Regions from separate parts of the Streptomyces sp. NPDC005262 genome, predicted to be linked through region 2. Evidence: predicted binding sites of a transcription regulator. Region 2 holds the regulator's gene; the other holds the start of a gene.
What was found. Region 2 encodes HspR, which represses chaperone genes until heat shock. Its sites were predicted from a motif close to TTGAGNNNNNNNNNCTCAA; they were not measured.
Positions count from the first base shown of each region.

Region 1: a site for HspR is predicted at 2,955-2,973, ahead of dnaK (molecular chaperone DnaK). Genes of this name have one in related genera too.

Region 1 is NZ_JBIAKK010000008.1:231,583-240,532, forward strand. Features, by position in the region: gene ACFYP5_RS21765 (GNAT family N-acetyltransferase) at 1-305, shown strand, start outside; gene grpE (nucleotide exchange factor GrpE) at 444-1,040, opposite strand; gene dnaK (molecular chaperone DnaK) at 1,037-2,905, opposite strand; gene ACFYP5_RS21780 (hypothetical protein) at 3,863-4,234, shown strand; gene ACFYP5_RS21785 (CsbD family protein) at 4,634-4,807, shown strand; gene ACFYP5_RS21790 (HemK2/MTQ2 family protein methyltransferase) at 5,121-5,783, shown strand; gene ACFYP5_RS21795 (CDGSH iron-sulfur domain-containing protein) at 5,842-6,024, shown strand; gene ACFYP5_RS21800 (hemerythrin domain-containing protein) at 6,337-6,900, shown strand; gene ACFYP5_RS21805 (helix-turn-helix transcriptional regulator) at 7,423-8,331, opposite strand; partial or broken gene ACFYP5_RS21810 (aldo/keto reductase) at 8,553-8,950, shown strand, end outside.
Region 2 is NZ_JBIAKK010000014.1:156,734-165,683, forward strand. Features, by position in the region: gene ACFYP5_RS29045 (helix-turn-helix transcriptional regulator) at 1-906, shown strand, start outside; gene ACFYP5_RS29050 (LuxR C-terminal-related transcriptional regulator) at 1,090-2,115, shown strand; gene ACFYP5_RS29055 (heat shock protein transcriptional repressor HspR) at 2,152-2,598, opposite strand; gene dnaJ (molecular chaperone DnaJ) at 2,600-3,787, opposite strand; gene grpE (nucleotide exchange factor GrpE) at 3,881-4,531, opposite strand; gene dnaK (molecular chaperone DnaK) at 4,528-6,381, opposite strand; gene ACFYP5_RS29075 (sugar transferase) at 6,697-7,284, shown strand; gene ACFYP5_RS29080 ((Fe-S)-binding protein) at 7,394-8,950, shown strand, end outside.

The sequences.
Region 1 (8,950 bases), on a different contig from region 2:
GGTACTGGCTGCGCTACGTGCGACCGACTCATCGACCGCACGCCGATCTGGAGAAGATCGCGGTGGATGCTGCTGTCCAGGGTCGTGGCGTCGGTCGGGCGCTGGCCACTGCTTTGATCGCCGACGCCCGGCGGGCGGGTGTGGAGGTCCTCACCCTGGACGCCCGTGGCGACAACGGCGAAGCCCTGGCCCTCTACCGGGCGCTGGGCTTCACCGAGTACGGCCGTCTGCCCGACTTCGTCGCCGTCGGTGAACGCCGCTACGACAAGGTCTTCCACATGCTGGACTTCCGCCGGGAAGGGTGACACCACACCCGAAGACAGGGAAACGGCCACCTCGTGTTTCCCGTCGGCTGCCGCCGACATGGACCCCGGACTTCCACTCCGTCTCGCTCCCGTGTGAGGCAATCCCCGACTCAGCCTCGGGGATTGCCTCACACGGGGCTATGCGGCAGGAGCGGGTCCTGCCACCGCCACCTGGGCCGGGCGCAGGAGGCGGTCGCCGACCCGGTAGCCGTGGCGCAGCACCTCGGTGCACACGGCTTCACGGCCCGTCCCGGAGGCGCGGTACTCGATCGCCTCATGTGTGTTCGGGTCGAAGGGTTCACCCGCGGCACCGACAGTGCGCAGCCCCAGAGCCGCCAGCCGCTCCTCGAGTACGTCGAAGAGGACCGCCGCAGCGCCGTCGCAGTCGCCGTGCCGTCGAGCCGCCTCCACGACATCCAGGACCGGAAGCAGGCCGGTGAGTACATTGACCACCGCGATCTCCCTTACGGCCAGCCGGTCGCGGCGCACCCTCTTGCGGTAGTTGTCGTACTCGGCCTTCACCCGCTGCAGATCCTCGGTCAGCTCCGCGATCTGCTCACGCAGCGGTGCGGCGTCCGCCCGATCGGAGTCCGGGCGTCCCTGACCGACGCCGTCCGGACCGGACACATCCTGCCGCCGCCGGGGCTGCAGGATGACCGGGTCGTTCCTGCGCACGTCGCGCATCACGACAGGTGACCGCTCGCTCTGATGCCTGAGGTGCGGGTCCTTGCTCATCCGGCTCCTCCCTTCTGCTCGTCGTCGACGATCTCCGCATCGACGACGTCCTCGTCGCCGGAGCCCGTGTCCCCAGCCGTGCTGCTGTCGGCCGCGCCGCCCTCACCGGCTCGGGCCTGCGTCTGCGCGTAGAGGGCGGTGCCGATCCGCTGTGCGGCCGCACTCGCCTTCTCGGTGGCGGCACGGATCTCGGTGGTGTCCTCGCCCTTGAGTTTCTCCTTCAGCTCGGTGAGCGCGGCCTCCACCTCCGTCTTCACGTCCCCTGGGATCTTGTCCGCGTTGTCCTGCAGCAGCTTCTCGGTCTGGTAGACCAGGGATTCCGCCTGGTTGCGGGTCTCGGCCGCCTCGCGACGGCGGTGGTCCTCCTCCGCGTACTGCTCGGCCTCCTGCACCATGCGGTCGATGTCGTCCCTGGGCAGAGAAGAACCACCGGTGACGGTCATCTTCTGCTCCTTGCCGGTGCCGAGGTCCTTGGCAGCGACGTGCATGATGCCGTTGGCGTCGATGTCGAAGGTGACCTCGATCTGCGGGACACCACGCGGGGCCGGTGGCAGACCGGTCAGCTCGAAAACGCCCAGCTTCTTGTTGTACGCCGCGATCTCGCGCTCGCCCTGGTAGACCTGGATCTGCACCGACGGCTGGTTGTCGTCGGCCGTCGTGAAGATCTCGGACCGCTTGGTCGGGATCGTGGTGTTGCGCTCGATGAGCTTCGTCATGATGCCGCCCTTGGTCTCGATACCGAGGGACAGCGGTGTGACGTCGAGGAGCAGGACGTCCTTGACCTCACCCTTGAGGACACCGGCCTGGAGCGAGGCGCCGATGGCGACGACCTCGTCGGGGTTCACGCCCTTGTGCGGATCCTTGGAGGTCAGCTCCTTCACCAGTTCGGTCACTGCCGGCATCCGCGTCGACCCGCCCACCAGGATCACATGGTCGATGTCCGACACCTTGATCCCGGCGTCCTTGACGGCGTTGTGGAACGGACCCTTGCAGCGCTCCAGCAGGTCCGCGGTGAGCTGCTCGAACTGCGCACGCGTCAGCTTCTCGTCCAGGTGCAGCGGGCCCTCGGCCGACGCCGAGATGTAGGGCAGGTTGATCGTCGTCTCGGTCGCGGACGACAGTTCGATCTTCGCCTTCTCCGCAGCCTCGCGCAGACGCTGCAGCGCCATCTTGTCCTTGGACAGGTCGACGCCGTAGCCGTTCTTGAACTGCTTCACCAGGTGGTCGACGATCTGCTGGTCCCAGTCGTCACCGCCGAGGTGTGTGTCGCCGTTGGTCGCCTTCACCTCCACGAGGCCCTCGCCGATGTCCAGCAGGGATACGTCGAAGGTGCCGCCACCGAGGTCGAACACGAGGATCGTCTGGTCGTTCTCCTTGTCCAGGCCGTAGGCCAGGGCCGCGGACGTCGGCTCGTTGATGATCCGCAGCACGTTCAGGCCCGCGATGTGGCCCGCCTCCTTGGTCGCGGTGCGCTGGGAGTCGTTGAAGTACGCCGGGACGGTGATCACCGCGTCGGTGACGTCCTCCCCGAGATGTGCTTCGGCGTCCCGCTTCAGTTTCTGCAGCACGCGCGCGGAGATCTCCTGCGCGGTGTACCGCTTGCCGTCGATGTCACCGGACTCGGGGAAACGCCACTGCGCCTCTCCCATGTGCCGCTTGACCGACCGCGCGGTGCGCTCGACATTCGTCACTGCCTGCCGCTTGGCGATCTCGCCGACGAGCACCTCACCCGTCTTGGCGAACGCCACCACCGACGGAGTGGTCCGCGCGCCTTCGGTATTCGCAATGACCGTCGGCTCGCCGGCCTCGAGCACAGACACCACGGAGTTCGTCGTTCCCAGGTCAACGCCCACAGCCCGTGCCATCACTGCCTCCCTTTCCCGGCAATGCTTGATGCTCTTCCATTGATAAAACCTGAGTGCAACTGGGTCAAGTATGGTCCGCCTCTCTGGCCCGCCGCGGAGTAGAGAGACCCGGGCGGGCCTGCTCGGGGGTCGCGCTCACACCGCGACGACGCCCGTTGTCGTACCTGCGGAACCTCTCGATCTGCTGGACGAGGAGGTCCACGCGGTCGGCAAGATCGCGGCGATCCTCCAGGTAGGGGAGCGCGTGAGCGAGCGGCTCGACGAGGCGGGCGGCGTCGCTGAGGTCGATCGCACACCGGGAGGGGGACCCCCGACGTCGGCGGCCCAGCAATCGGGGGCGAACCGGTTCGGAGGGCCGGGCGGCCACTTGCTGCCACTCCCTGGGGCCATTGTCCCCGTTAGCCATGTCACCGGCCTGCTCGCCGGCGCTTCGACCCTGCGGGCCCTGATGAGCACCGACCCGTTCCGGCAGCTGCAACGTCGGCGAAACCGCCCCCGGAAGACAGAGCAGAAGCCCAGATCGCCAGGGCCGACATCACACCGGGCAAGGGCCACCAGTTCCACGTCACCGGGCATCCCGCGGGCGACCGGTGCGAGTACCGGCAGAGCGCGATGAGTACGCCGCCTCGCCGACGATGTGATCAATCACTGGGACCGAAGTCACCACCGGGCTAAAAAGGATGCGCACCCGGCACGGTTGGCCCCGGTCATCCGGGAGGACCATCCGGGGACGTGTGCGCGGCGGAGAGGTCTCCCGATGCCTCATCGCCAGGACGCTCCCGTACAGATCTCCAGGTGTGTGACGGTCGAGGTCAGCTCGATCGCGCACCGGGCCGTACGGCCGTGACCGGCGTCGGTCGCCCGGCCGGCCCTGTGGACGACGGGACAGGAGCCGTCGGACATGTGTGTGGTGGTGCGGGTCCTGCCGTCCTCGTAAGACGGCAATGAGGAGAGGCCATGGCGCGGGTGGAAGTGGACGGCACCGAAATCGTTGTTCGCCTGTCGTGGTGGGAGAAGGTCGCGACACGCCACAGCGAGGTGCGGGTGCCGGGATCGGCACTTCGCCGTCTGTATATCGAGCCCGACTGGTGGCGGGCTCTTCGCGGTGGGCGCGGCCGGGGCACCTGGATTCCTGGACGGCTGTGCGCGGGCATCCGCCCACTTCAGGAGGGACAGGACTTCGCGTTCGTACGGGCCGGGGGGCCGGTGCTGTGTGTGGAACTGCGCCGGGGTGCACCGTTCGACAGGCTGGCGATCTCCGTCCCCGACCCTGAGCGGGCGATGCGGGATCTGCTGCCGCTGGTCCCGCGGGATCGTCTGGGAACGTGAGCGCCGATGACTTGACGTCGCTGATCGGAGCCGCCCTGGCCGACTCCTTCGCCCCTCCGGGACGAGAAGCCCGGCAGACTCTGTGCCCATGGAGCCAACCACCCGGACGGGGGAACCGGCAGCAGGACAGGTGCCTTGTTCTGTGCCTCAAGGGCGCCTTCATCATCCGTAACTCCGACGGCGCCCTCTTCACCGTGTCCGACACGCAGGGCGGCCACGTCATCCAGCGTGTTCAGGCCTACTGCGCCGACCAGGTGCGCGGCCGGCCGCCGGCGTGCGTCCCCACGAACCTTCCTCGCCGGACTGCTCGTGAGCGGGGCGCCTCACCGATTGCGGCCTCGGAGTGATCGGCGCAGGGTGGGTACGTCAGTCCCCCTCACAGAGAAGGACAGCATCGTTATGAGCAAGGCAAAGGCGAAGGCCAAGCAGGTCAAGGGCAAGCTGAAGGAAACCGCTGGCGATGCCATGGGCGACAAGGGCATGCAGTCGGAGGGCCGCAGCGAGCAATTGACGGGCAAGGCCCAGGAGACCGCCGCAAAGGCGGCTGAGCGGTTGAAGAAGTCCGGACGCTAGTTGCCCGGACGCAGGAAGGACCGCGCAGCCGGGGGACGGCATTCGTGCTTCACGCTCGTGCGCCGGGGCTTCAGATTTCGGTGCTACTGACACTTCACCGGCGTTCAGCGAACGTCGAGTCGAGTTGCTCGCAACACCGGTTCGGAGGCTGATCATCCGTCATGCACGCCTCTCCAGAGGTGGAGTCATCGCGCCCGGCCCGTCGTCCAGCGCCCGCCATGGCTGTTCCTGAGCGTTCGTGTTGTGCACAGGACGGCCATGGCGGGGTGGACGGATTCCCGCTCTCCATGAGCGCTGAGAGTCGGACGCGACAGTGATACTCCTCAAGCCTCCAGGTGTCTACGCGCCGCAGGAAGACACAGCCATGCTGATATCCGCTCTGCGGCGCGAGCATCTGTCACCCCGGGCCGATGTGCTCGACGTGGGTACCGGTACCGGCGCGGTGGCCATCGCCGCAGCCCGCCACGGCGCTGCCCGCGTTGTGGCCATCGACGCGTCGGCGGCGGCGGTGCTCACCACACGGCTCAACGCACTGCTGTCCGGGCACGCGCGGGTGATCCGGGTCAGCCGTGGCGACCTGACGGAACCTGTGACCGGCCTGAGATTCGACGTGGTGCTGGCGAACCCACCGTACGTACCGTCCGCTGACGCCCGCATGACACGCCGCGGTGCTGCTCGGGCCTGGGAGGCGGGGATCGACGGCCGGGCTGTCATCGACCGGCTCTGTGCCAAGGTTCCCGCTCTGCTGCGCCCAAGGGGTGTGCTGCTGGCTGTCCACTCCGTGATGAGCAACCCGGCGATGACCGTGGCGCGGCTGACCGAAGCCGAACTGGACGTCACCGTGACCGACCGCCGGTTCGTTCCCTTCGGCCCTGTGCTGCGTGAACGCGCCGACTGGCTGGAGGCCCAGGGCCTGATCGAGCACGGCCAGGAGAAGGAGGAACTGGTGGTGATCCGTGCCGTACGGCCGCGATGAACCAGGGACCGCGCCTCGGGCAGCCGCACGACGCGTCATGCAGGAGCCGGGCGGACCCATGCTCGTGGAAGGGCCCGTCGAAGTTGTCCAGGAGGACGGCAGCATTGCTCGCTCGGACCGGCCTGTCGTCGCCCTGTGCACCTGCCGACGGAGCCTCATCTTCCCTTGGTGCGACACGAGCCACCGCGGCCGGAAGAAGCGGAAGGCTCCACCGCCGGCCTCGGAGCGGCGCGCGGAGTGAGGACTCGCCGTCCGTTCTGCGGCGGCCGGGACACCCTGCCGAGACGCCGGCCCGCCCGGCGTGGCCTCGAGCGTAGGGAGGCATTCTCAGCAACCCGGCGTGGGGCGAACGGCGAGGGGCCGAAGCCCTGCGACAGCGGCTTGGGCGCGCCATGAGCGGGAAGGGGTGTGTGCCCGGGGCGTGGCTGCGCCGGGGTGGTGAGTGCCGTGTCCGTCTTCGCGGGCAGAGCACAGGTTTTGTTTCCTTGACCGGTTGTCCGGGTGACTGCGGCTCCGATCTGCGGAGGGCGACGAACCCGAGGAAGGGACTTTCATGGGACACGGCGGGAATGTGATCGTGGAGCTCACGGCCGATCATCGTGAGCTGGAGGAGTTGTTCGCGCGGATCGAGGCGCAGCCGGTCGACCATCCGCGGCGACGTGAGCTGGCCGACCTGCTGACCGCGGAACTGGTGCGGCACTCCGTCGCCGAGGAGATGTACCTGTATCCGACGGTACGCAAGTACGTACCGCACGGTGATGCGCTGGCGGACAAGGAACTTGCCGATCACGCCAAGGTCGAGCAGATGCTCAAGGACCTCGAAGACCTGCACGCCGACGATCCGCAGTTCAACGACATCGTTGCGAAACTGAAGTTCGAGGTCGCCTCCCACGTCCGTGAGGAGGAGCACGAGCTGTTCCCGACACTCGCGGAGTCGTCTTCATCCGACAAGCTGGGCGAGCTGGGGCGGCTGGTGCGCCGCGCCAAGGAGGTGGCCCCCACCCGACCGCACCCCTCCCTCCCGGACACCCCGCCCGCCAACAAGCTGCTCGCGCCCGGCGTCGGACTGGTGGACCGGGTGCGCGACCTGCTGAGCGGCCGCACGACCACAGGCTGAACCGTCAACCAGTGTCCGCAAGGAAGCCTGGGGCGCCCTGCCGTGCGGTGGACCCGTCCCGAGCGGTGCGGATGCACCGGGTTCCCCGCTTCCGCTTCCCGTCGGGCGGAGGCTCTCCAGGGGACGCCGAGCTCTGAACTCCGTCCGAGCAGGGGATGACCCATGCTCGGATCGTCTCCGGGGACGTTGTCGCGCGATCCCGATGGCGACGGCACCATGGCGGGACACCTTTTCCCGTCTGCGTATGCGATCACGGCCGGCTCGCGTAAGGATCGGATTACGGGCGGTGGCCCGGTAGCGCCCCGGCCCTGCGTGGGCCGGTCCCCTTCCCCGGCGCTCCGGTCCGCTTCCCGGCCTGTGGGATCTCAACGTTCGCAGCACCAGACGAGGCTGTGACCTGCGGGTACCCAGTCAGTCTCATGGTGAGGCCACGTTCCTGTCTCAGGAGCGTGGCCATTTCCTGAAGTTCGGTCCGCGGAGCAGTTCCGCGGATCTGGACCTCGCAAGTCGGGTGCGGTGATCTCACGGCTGCTGTCCGGCGGCCTTCGGTGCGGGCGCGGGGTGCTCCGCAGGCCGGGGCGCGGTCAGGTCGAGCAGGAGCAGGGCGTCGTGGTCGGGGGTGCCGGGTTCTGCGGTGTAGACGCCGATGCGCTGGCCCGGGGTGCCTTCCACGTGCAGTGACTGCGAGGTGAGGGTGACCGTTCCGACCTGCGGGTGCTGGAAGACCTTCTGTGTCGGTTTGCGTCCGGCAACCTCGTAGCGTTCCCACAGGCCCGCGAAGTCCGGGCTTTTGAGGAGGAGTTCGCCGACCAGATTGGTGAGGTCGGGGGCGTCGGGGGCGGTGCCGGCGACGGCGCGCAGCCGGGCAACGCAGCCGGTGATCTGCCGGTCCCAGTCCGGGAACAGATCACGCGCGACCGGGTGGAGGAAGAGGTAGCGGGCGAGGTTGCGGTGCTTGGCCGGCCAGTCCTCCAGGCCCGCGTACAGGGCGAGGCCGCCGGGGTTCCAGGCGAGCATGTCCATGCTGCGGCTGATCACGTAGGCCGGGTTCGGGCGCAGGGACTCGAGCAGCAGTTTGAGGTGGGGGCGCACGGTGCGGCTGGGCGCGGGCGGCGGTTCGGAGGCGTAGCGGGCGGCACGGGCGGCGAGCTCGCGCAGGTGCTGGTGCTCTTGGTCGTCCATGTGCAGGGCGCGGGCGAGGGAGTCGAGGACGGCGGGGCTGGGGCGGGTCTCCTTGCCGCGTTCCAGGCGTACGTAGTAGTCGATGCTGATGCCGGCGAGGGTGGCCAGCTCCTCGCGGCGCAGGCCGGGGGTGCGGCGGAAGCCGGCGCCGACGGTGAGGCCGACGTGTTCAGGGCTGGTCTGGGTGCGGCGGGCGCGCAGGTAGCGGCCCAGCTCGGCGCCCTCGCTGTGCGCGCTCTCGGAAGCCATGTCCCCAGTCTCGCCCGCTCGGGCCCTGGTGTGCAGGAGAGAGAGGGGCCCTGTCATTACCCCTGAAGAGCCCGCCCTGCCACAAGGAAGCAATCCGGGCGAAGGTGAAGGAGTGAAACGCCGGTACCCCCGGAACCGAGCCTCGGCCGGCGCAGGCACGGCTTGCCCGGCCGGGCGAGAGTGTGGGGGTGCCGGGCACCCCTGGATTCAGAAAGGGCGAGATGCGGTACATCAAGCTGCGTGACCTGGAGGTTTCCCGGATCGGCCTCGGTGCGATGGGCATGTCCCACGGCTACACCGGCTCCGGCACCGATGACGCGGAGTCGATCCGGACGGTGCACCGGGCGCTGGAGCTGGGCGTTACGCTCATCGACACCGCCGAGATCTACGGCCCGTATACCAACGAGGAACTCCTCGGGAAGGCGCTGAAGGGGCGCCGGGACAAGGTGGTGCTGGCCACGAAGTTCGGCCTGGTCTCCCACGGCGGCGACGGTCCGTGGAACCTGGATTCCGGCCCGGCCAACATCCGCACCGCGGTCGAGGCTCCCTGAAGCGGCTGGGCACCGACCACATCGACCTGTACTACCAGCACCGGGTGGATCCGAACACGCCGATCGAG
Region 2 (8,950 bases):
AGCGCCTTGAGTGTCGGACGCATCGCCCGCGCCGAGGTGGAACCCGCACCCTGCCTCATCGAACTCGGGCTGCTGCTGCCCGATCCGGACGACGCATCGTGGCTCCGCCCGGTTCCGCCCTCCGCCGCCCTGGCTCAGCGGCTCCATCCGCTGGAACGTGAGATCCAGGACCGCAGACGGACGTCCGTGGAACTGACCGAGGCCTTCGAGCCCTTCATGGCCATCAGCGCCCAGAGTCCGGCACCCACGCACGCGATCACTGTGCTGGAAGGCATCGACCGGATCAACGGAGCACTCGATCTGGCCATCGCCGAGAGCCGCACGGAGGTACTGACCATCCAGCCCGGCGGCGGACGCAGCGAGGATGTCCTCAGCGAAGCCCTGACCCGCAGCAAACCCCTGATAGACCGTGGCATCAGTGTCCGCACCCTCTACCAGCACACGGTCCGGCACAGCCAGCGCACGTTCGCCTACGTGGAACTGATGGCCGGCGCCAAACTGCAGATACGCACACTCGAAGAACTCATCGAGCGTCTGATCATCTGCGACGAGACCGTCGCCTTCATCCCGGCCAGGGACGACCGCCGTATCGCACTCGAGCTACGGCATCCCGGTCTGGTCGCGTACCTGACGAAGGTCTTCGAACAACTCTGGCGCCGGGCCCTCCCGTTGAACGAAGCAGCCCCGTACAACCCGGCCCCCGACGGCATCACGGGCGTCCAGCGCGCCATTGCAACCCTGCTGGTCGAGGGGTACGTCGACGAGGCGATAGCCCGCCGCCTCGGCATGAACGTCCGCACCTGCCGTGCGCATGTCGCCAAGCTGTCCTCCACTCTCGGCAGCAGCAGTCGAGCCCAACTCGGCTATCTGATAGCGCGGTCAGGAATCCTGGAACAGGGTTCCTGACCGTTCGCAGCCACACCGCCCCAGCCGTCGGCCGACTGCGTGGCCACACGACAGGGGGAGCATGGTCACGCCCTCGGTGCACCAAGGGAGTTCTCCGTTCCCGGGACGTCACCACACTCTCCCGAGGGCTAGTCTTTTCGCCACCGTCATCTTGTTGCACTGCACACAGTGGGGGGGTCCCCGATGGGCACGTTGGAGGGCAAAACAGGCCACCCGCACGGAGCCGCCGAACTCTGCGAACCGGCGATCCGCCTCTACTCCGAAGCCCTGCGCAACGGGCGCATTGCCCGGATCGAGGTCGCCCCGGCTCCATGCCTCATCGAGATGGCCCTGCTCCACCACGATCCGCACGACGCCGCTTGGATGCGTCCCGTACCGCCATCGGCCGCCATGGCGCACCTGTTGCAGCCCGTCACCCGGGAGATTCTCGACCGGATACAGATCACCACCGCCCTGGCCGCATCCCTGGCGCCTCTGATGGCTCTTGCCAGCGAGGACCCCAACCTCGGGATCACAGTGCTCGAAGGCAAGCCGGTGATCAATGCCGCCCTGGAGCATGCATCGGCATCCGTACGGGAGGAGGCGCTGACCGCACAGCCGGGCGGCGTACGGCAGCAACACCTCATGCACCGAGCCCGCAGCAATGGTCTGACAGCCGTCAACCGGGGAGCTCGGCTCCGCCACATCTACCAGCATCCCGCGCGCTACAGCACGTTCCTCAGGGATTATCTGGAGGTACTGCCTCCCGACCGCGTGCAAGTGCGTACGGCGGAACAGACCATCGAGCGGCTCATCATCTTCGACCGCGCCGTGGCCTTCATCCCTGCCAACGCCGAGCGGGACATCGCCCTGGAGATCCGCCACCCCGCCCTGATCCGTTTCCTCGTGCAGGTGTACGAAGTCCTCTGGGAGCAGGCGACGCCGCTCACCGAGCCCCTGCCCACATCGTCCCCCGGCACCCCCGTCACCGCCGTACAACGCAGCATCGCGCGCCTCCTGGTCGAAGGCCACGTCGACGACGCGGTGGCCCGCAAGCTGGGCATCAGCGTCCGCACCTGCCGGTCCCACATCGCCAAACTCATGCAGGCACTCGACGCCTCCAGCCGGACCCAACTGGGCGCGCTCATCGTCCAGTCGGGCATCGCCGAGCCGGACGGCGCCGCCGCCGCCCGCACCGACGCGGAAGGCCCGCCACCCGCTTCCGGGTGACGGGCCTCGGCCGTCGTACGTGCGCCGTAACCGCGCTTATTCCTTCGGCCTCTTCGGCCGCCAGACGACCAACGCACTCGTCTGCTGCACATCCTGATACGGCACCAGATCACGCCGGTACGACGCGTGCACCTGCGCCTCGCGCTGCTGCATCGCCGCCGCCGCGCCGTCCACCGCCGCGGAGAGTTCGGCGACGCGCTGCTGGAGCGCTGCGACCTGGTTCTCCAGCTCGATGATGCGCTTGATGCCCGCCAGGTTGATGCCCTCGTCCTGCGACAGTTGCTGCACGGTGCGCAGCAGCTCGATGTCGCGGGCCGAGTAGCGCCGGCCGCGGCCGGCCGTGCGGTCCGGGGAGACCAGACCGAGGCGGTCGTACTGGCGCAGTGTCTGCGGATGCAGGCCCGAGAGCTGGGCCGCGATCGAGATCACGTACACCGGTGAGTCGTCGGTCAGTTGGTACGGATTACGTCGTCGGCCGTCCACATCATGCTCCCTTCGCGGCCTGGAACAGCTCCGCCCGCGGGTCCTCCCCCGCGGTCGCCTTCCGGTAGGCCTCCAGCGCGTCCTGCGCCTCGGGACCGAGTTCCTTCGGCACGGCCACCTCGACGGTGACCAACAGGTCGCCCCGGGTGCCGTCCTTGCGCACCGCACCCTTGCCCCGGGCGCGCATCGTACGCCCGTTGGGGGTACCGGCCGGCAGTTTCAGGGTGACCGGAGGTCCGCCGAGCGTGGGGACCTTCACCTCACCGCCGAGTGCCGCCTCCACGAAGGTGACGGGCACGGTGACCGTGAGGTTGTCGTCCCTGCGGCCGAAGACCGGGTGGGCGTCGACATGGACGACGACGTACAGATCGCCGGCCGGACCGCCGCGCTCGCCCGGGGCGCCCTTGCCACGCAGCCGGATCCGCTGGCCGTCGGAGACGCCCGCCGGAATCCTGACCTGCATGGTGCGCGACGAACGCGCCCGCCCGCTGCCCTTGCAGACGTCGCACGGGTCCTGGGCGATGAGGCCCCGGCCCTTGCAGTCCACGCAGGGATCGGTGAGCGAGAACCCGCCGCCGCTGCCACGCGACACCTGGCCGGTGCCGACACAGGTCGGGCAGACCCTCGGGGTGCCGTTCTTGTCGCCGGTGCCCGAACACGCCTTGCAGGGCGCCTGGCTGGACATCCGCAGCGGGACCGTGGCCCCGTCGACCGCCTCGGTGAAGCTGAGCGTCACCTCGGACTCGATGTCCTGGCCCCGGCGCGGCTGCACGCGTGTCCCCGCGCCGCCGCCCCGGTTGAACAGGCCGCCGAAGACATCGCCGAGACCGCCGCCGCCACCGAAACCACCGGGGCCGCCGGCTCCGCCGCCCTGGGTGCCTCCGAAGAGGTCGCCCAGGTCGAAGTTGAAGTTGCCTCCCGCACCACCGGGACCGGCCCGGAAGCCGCCGTTCCCGAAGAGGGCGCGCGCCTCGTCGTACTCCTTGCGCTTCTTGGAGTCGCCGAGGATGTCATTGGCCTCGGAGATCTCCTTGAAGCGCTCCTCCGCCTTGTCGTCGCCCTTGTTGGCGTCCGGGTGGAACTCGCGGGCGAGCTTGCGGTACGCCTTCTTGATCTCGGCGTCGGTGGCGTCCTTGGGGACGCCGAGGACCTTGTAGTAGTCCTTCTCGACGAAGTCCTTCGTGCTCATCGACGTCCCTCCTTCCGGACGATCGGCCGGGCGACCGGCCCGAGGGCCGGTCGCCGGGGCAGACGGTGGGCCCCTCGGTGGTCGGACGAAATGTCAGACCTCCTCGGTGCCACCGCTCTCCTCGTCGTCTGTCTTCTCTTCTTTCGCCGCGGCAGGGGCCGCCCCCGGCTGGGGTTCGGCCACCGCCACCCGCGCGGGGCGGATGGTGCGCTCGCCGATGCGATACCCCGGCTGGAGGATCGCCACGCAGGTCGTCTCGGTTACGTCCGGCGCGTACGAGTGCATCAGCGCCTCGTGGATCGTCGGGTCGAAGGGCTCGCCCTCCTTGCCGAACTGCTGCAGGCCCAGCTTGGCGACGACCGTCTCGAGCGATTCGGCCACCGACTTGAACCCGCCCACGAGCTCGCCGTGTTCCCTGGCGCGACCGACGTCGTCGAGCACGGGCAGGAGCTCGGACAGGAGACCCGCGACAGCGATCTCCTTGACCGTGACCCGGTCCCGCTCGACGCGGCGGCGGTAGTTCTGGTACTCGGCCTGGAGCCGCTGGAGGTCGCCCGTGCGCTCGGAGAGCGCGGTGCGGACCTGGTCCAGCTGGGCGGTGAGGCCGACTGTCTGTACTGAGTCCCCGGCCGGGGACGCCCCCTCCTCCGAAGAGGGGGCGGCGTCCTTCGGCTCAGCTCCGTCAGGGGTGGCGCCGGAGGGGACGTCAGGCTTCTCCTCGAAGCCCGGAGTCTCCTCGGTCACACCGCACCGCCCTTGGCGTCCCGCTCGTCGTCCACGATCTCGGCGTCGACGACGTCGTCCGCGCCGTCGGCGTGCGCCTGGCCGGGCTGCGGGTCACCCTGCGGGCCGCCCTCGGCCTGTGCGTTGGCGTACATCGCCTGGCCCAGCTTCTGCGAGACGGCCGCGACCTTCTCGGTGGCGGTACGGATCTCGGCGGTGTCCTCGCCCTTGAGCTTCTCCTTCAGCTCGGTGAGCGCGGCCTCCACCTCTGTCTTCACGTCACCGGGGACCTTGTCCTCGTTGTCCTTGAGGAACTTCTCCGTCTGGTAGACGAGCTGCTCACCCTGGTTGCGGGACTCGGCGGCCTCGCGACGGCGGTGGTCCTCCTCCGCGTACTGCTCGGCCTCCTCACGCATCCGGTTGACCTCGTCCTTCGGCAGCGAGGAGCCACCGGTGACGGTCATCTTCTGCTCCTTGCCGGTGCCGAGGTCCTTGGCAGCGACGTGCATGATGCCGTTGGCGTCGATGTCGAACGCGACCTCGATCTGCGGGACACCACGCGGGGCCGGCGGCAGACCGGTCAGCTCGAACATGCCGAGCTTCTTGTTGTACGCCGCGATCTCGCGCTCGCCCTGGTAGACCTGGATCTGCACCGACGGCTGGTTGTCCTCGGCCGTCGTGAAGATCTCGGACCGCTTGGTCGGGATCGTGGTGTTGCGCTCGATGAGCTTCGTCATGATGCCGCCCTTGGTCTCGATACCGAGGGACAGCGGCGTGACGTCGAGGAGCAGGACGTCCTTGACCTCACCCTTGAGGACACCGGCCTGGAGCGAGGCGCCGATGGCGACGACCTCGTCCGGGTTCACGCCCTTGTTGGCCTCCTGGCCACCGGTCAGCTCCTTGACGAGCTCGGCGACGGCCGGCATACGGGTCGAGCCACCGACGAGAACGACGTGGTCGATCTCGGAGAGCTGGATGCCCGCGTCCTTGATGACGTTGTGGAACGGGTTCTTGCAGCGGTCCAGCAGGTCCGCGGTGAGCTGCTGGAACTGGGCGCGCGTGAGCTTCTCGTCCAGGTGCAGCGGGCCCTCGGCGGATGCCGTGATGTAGGGCAGGTTGATCGTGGTCTCCGTCGAGGAGGACAGCTCGATCTTCGCCTTCTCCGCGGCCTCACGGAGACGCTGGAGAGCCATCTTGTCCTTGGACAGGTCCACACCGTGACCGTTGGCGAACTGCTTCACCAGGTAGTCGACGACGCGCTGGTCCCAGTCGTCACCACCGAGGTGGTTGTCACCGTTGGTGGCCTTCACCTCGACGACACCGTCGCCGATCTCCAGCAGCGACACGTCGAAGGTACCGCCACCGAGGTCGAAGACGAGGATCGTCTGGTCGTCCTTGTCGAGCCCGTACGCCAGCGCGGCGGCGGTCGGCTCGTTGACGATACGCAGGACGTTCAGGCCCGCGATCTCGCCGGCCTCCTTCGTCGCCTGACGCTCGGAGTCGTTGAAGTACGCCGGGACGGTGATCACCGCGTCGGTGACCTTCTCGCCCAGGTACGCCTCCGCGTCGCGCTTCAGCTTCTGCAGGATGAAGGCGCTCATCTGCTGCGGGTTGAAGCTCTTGCCGTCGAGGTCGATCTTCCAGTCGGTGCCCATGTGGCGCTTGACCGACCGGATGGTCCTGTCGACGTTGGTCACCGCCTGGCGCTTGGCGACCTCGCCGACCAGCACCTCGCCGTTCTTCGCGAAGGCGACGACGGACGGCGTGGTCCTGGCGCCTTCGGCGTTGGTGATGACGGTGGGCTCGCCGCCTTCGAGAACGCTGACGACGGAGTTAGTCGTGCCCAGGTCGATGCCGACCGCACGTGCCATTTCAATTCCTCCAACTGACTACTTGAGTGGATCTGGCTCAAGGATGCATGACACCCGCCCCAGAGTCAACAGACCTGAGTGTGGTCGACTCAACTATCGTGCACACGCCACGCGCCACCTGGGGTTTGTCCGAGATGCGGGGGGCATATCCGGGCACACACCCACCGACCGATGCCGGCGATCGAGGGTGACACCTGCCGACCCGACGGCCCACACGCCCCGCTCCATCATCGCCGCATGGGATCGTTCTGTCACAAAATGCCGCGAGATGTACAAAAGCGGCATCCGATCCGTCCCACCCGGCAGGTGTGCACGATGCAGACGCAGATCACGGCGAAGCGCGCGCTGGATCTGGCCCTCGGCTCGGTCCTGCTCGTCCTGGCCGCCCCCCTGCTCGCCGCAGGGGCCGTCGCGCTCGCCGCACGGCGGCCCCCCGACGGCGTACTGACCCGCTCCGTGCGGATCGGTCTGGCCGGCCGGCCCTTCGTACTGCGCACCCTGCGCACCCGCCGGCTGCGCCTGGACCTGCTCTCCCGGCTGCCCCATGTCGTACGGGGAGAGCTCTCCCTCGTCGGACCGGAGCCACTCGCCCCGGACGACGAGCGGACCGGAACCGGCGAAGGCGCCGCGGGCGGGGCCGGCGCGCAACACTGGCGGCAGGAGCTGAGACCCGGCCTGACCGGCCTGGCTCAGGTCCGCTCCCGCTCGGGGATGCCGTGGGACGAACCGGCCCTGCTCGACCAGCACTATGCCGAGCACCACTGGCTGGGGCTCGATCTGACGATCCTGGCGGCGGCGGTACACATTCCGCTGCGCACCGCGGTCCGCAGGCTCACCCACCACGGCAAGGCACACCTGAGCGACACAGATCACCGGCTGCGCGGCTACAGCGCGGCGGAATAAGTGGATAGTGTCAGCACAGACTGATTAAGTTACTGCTTAGTAATCGCTTGTACTCCGACACGTCCCACAAGTGCCGGATCCCACCCTCGCAGGCCCGAGGAGCCCCCAAATGCAACTCGCCGCGATCATCGTGTCGCTGGTGCTGACTGTGGTCGGCGTTGCGCTCATCGCCCGAGCCGTCGCGCAGATCTACCGGTTCGTCAAACTCGGACAGCCGGTCCCGGCAGGCAGCCGCACCGACAACCCGAAGCAGCGCACGATCACCCTGGTCAAGGAATTCCTCGGCCATACCCGGATGAACCGGTGGGGGATCGTCGGCTTCGCGCACTGGTTCGTCGCCATCGGCTTCCTGACGCTGCCGCCGACGCTGCTCCAGGCGTACGGACAGCTCTTCAAGGCCGACTGGGTGCTGCCGATCATCGGCGAATGGCTGCCGTTCGAGCTCTACATCGAGTTCATCGGCCTGATGACGACGGTCGGCATCCTCGTGCTGATCGCCATCCGGCTGCTCAACCTGCCTTCCCGGGCCGGCCGCAAGTCCCGGTTCGCGGGCTCCAAGGCCTGGCAGGCGTACTTCGTCGAGTACGTCATCCTCGTCATCGGCCTGGCGATCCTGACCCTGCGCGGTCTCGAGGGCGCGATCCACCACGTGGAGGGCTACGAAGCCGCGTACTTCGTCTCGTACCCCCTGGTCCTCGCCTTCAAGGGGCTCGGCCTCGGCGCGCTCCAGAACCTCATCTACTTCACCGCGATGATCAAGATCGGCACCTCGCTGATCTGGATGATCACGGTGTCGCTCAACACCAACATGGGTGTGGCCTGGCACCGCTTCCTCGCCTTCCCGAACATCTGGTTCAAGCGGAACGCGGACGGCGCGGTCGCGCTCGGCGCGCTGCAGCCGATGACGTCGGGCGGCAAGGAGATCGACTTCGAGGACCCGGGCGAGGACGACGTCTTCGGTGTCTCCCAGGTCGAGCAGTTCTCCTGGAAGGGCATCCTCGACTTCTCCACGTGCACGGAGTGCGGTCGCTGCCAGTCGCAGTGCCCCGCCTGGAACACCGGCAAGCCGCTCTCTCCGAAGCTCCTGATCATGTCGCTGCGCGACCACGCGCACGCCAAGGCCCCGTACCTGCTCGCCGGTGGCGGCAAGGACATGGAGGGCAACGAGAAGGCGTCCGAGGAGCAGCTGAAGGACGTCCCGGCCGCGGCCCTCGCCGAGGCCGAACGCCCCCTCATCGGCACGGTCGAGGAGAACGGCGTCATCGACCCGGACGTGCTCTGGTCCTGCACCACCTGCGGTGCGTGCGTGGAGCAGTGCCCGGTCGACATCGAGCACATCGACCACATCGTCGACATGCGCCGCTACCAGGTGATGATCGAGTCCGCGTTCCCGTCCGAGGCGGGCACGATGCTCAAGAACCTGGAGAAGAAGGGCAACCCCTGGGGGCTCGCCAAGAAGCAGCGCGTCGAGTGGACCAAGGAGGTCGACTTCGAGGTCCCGATCGTCGGCAAGGACGTCGAGGACCTGTCGGAGATCGACTACCTCTACTGGGTCGGCTGCGCGGGTGCCCTGGAGGACCGGGCCAAGAAGACCACCAAGGCCTTCGCCGAGCTGCTGCACATCGCGGGCGTGAAGTTCGCGATCATGGGTGGCGACGAGAAGTGC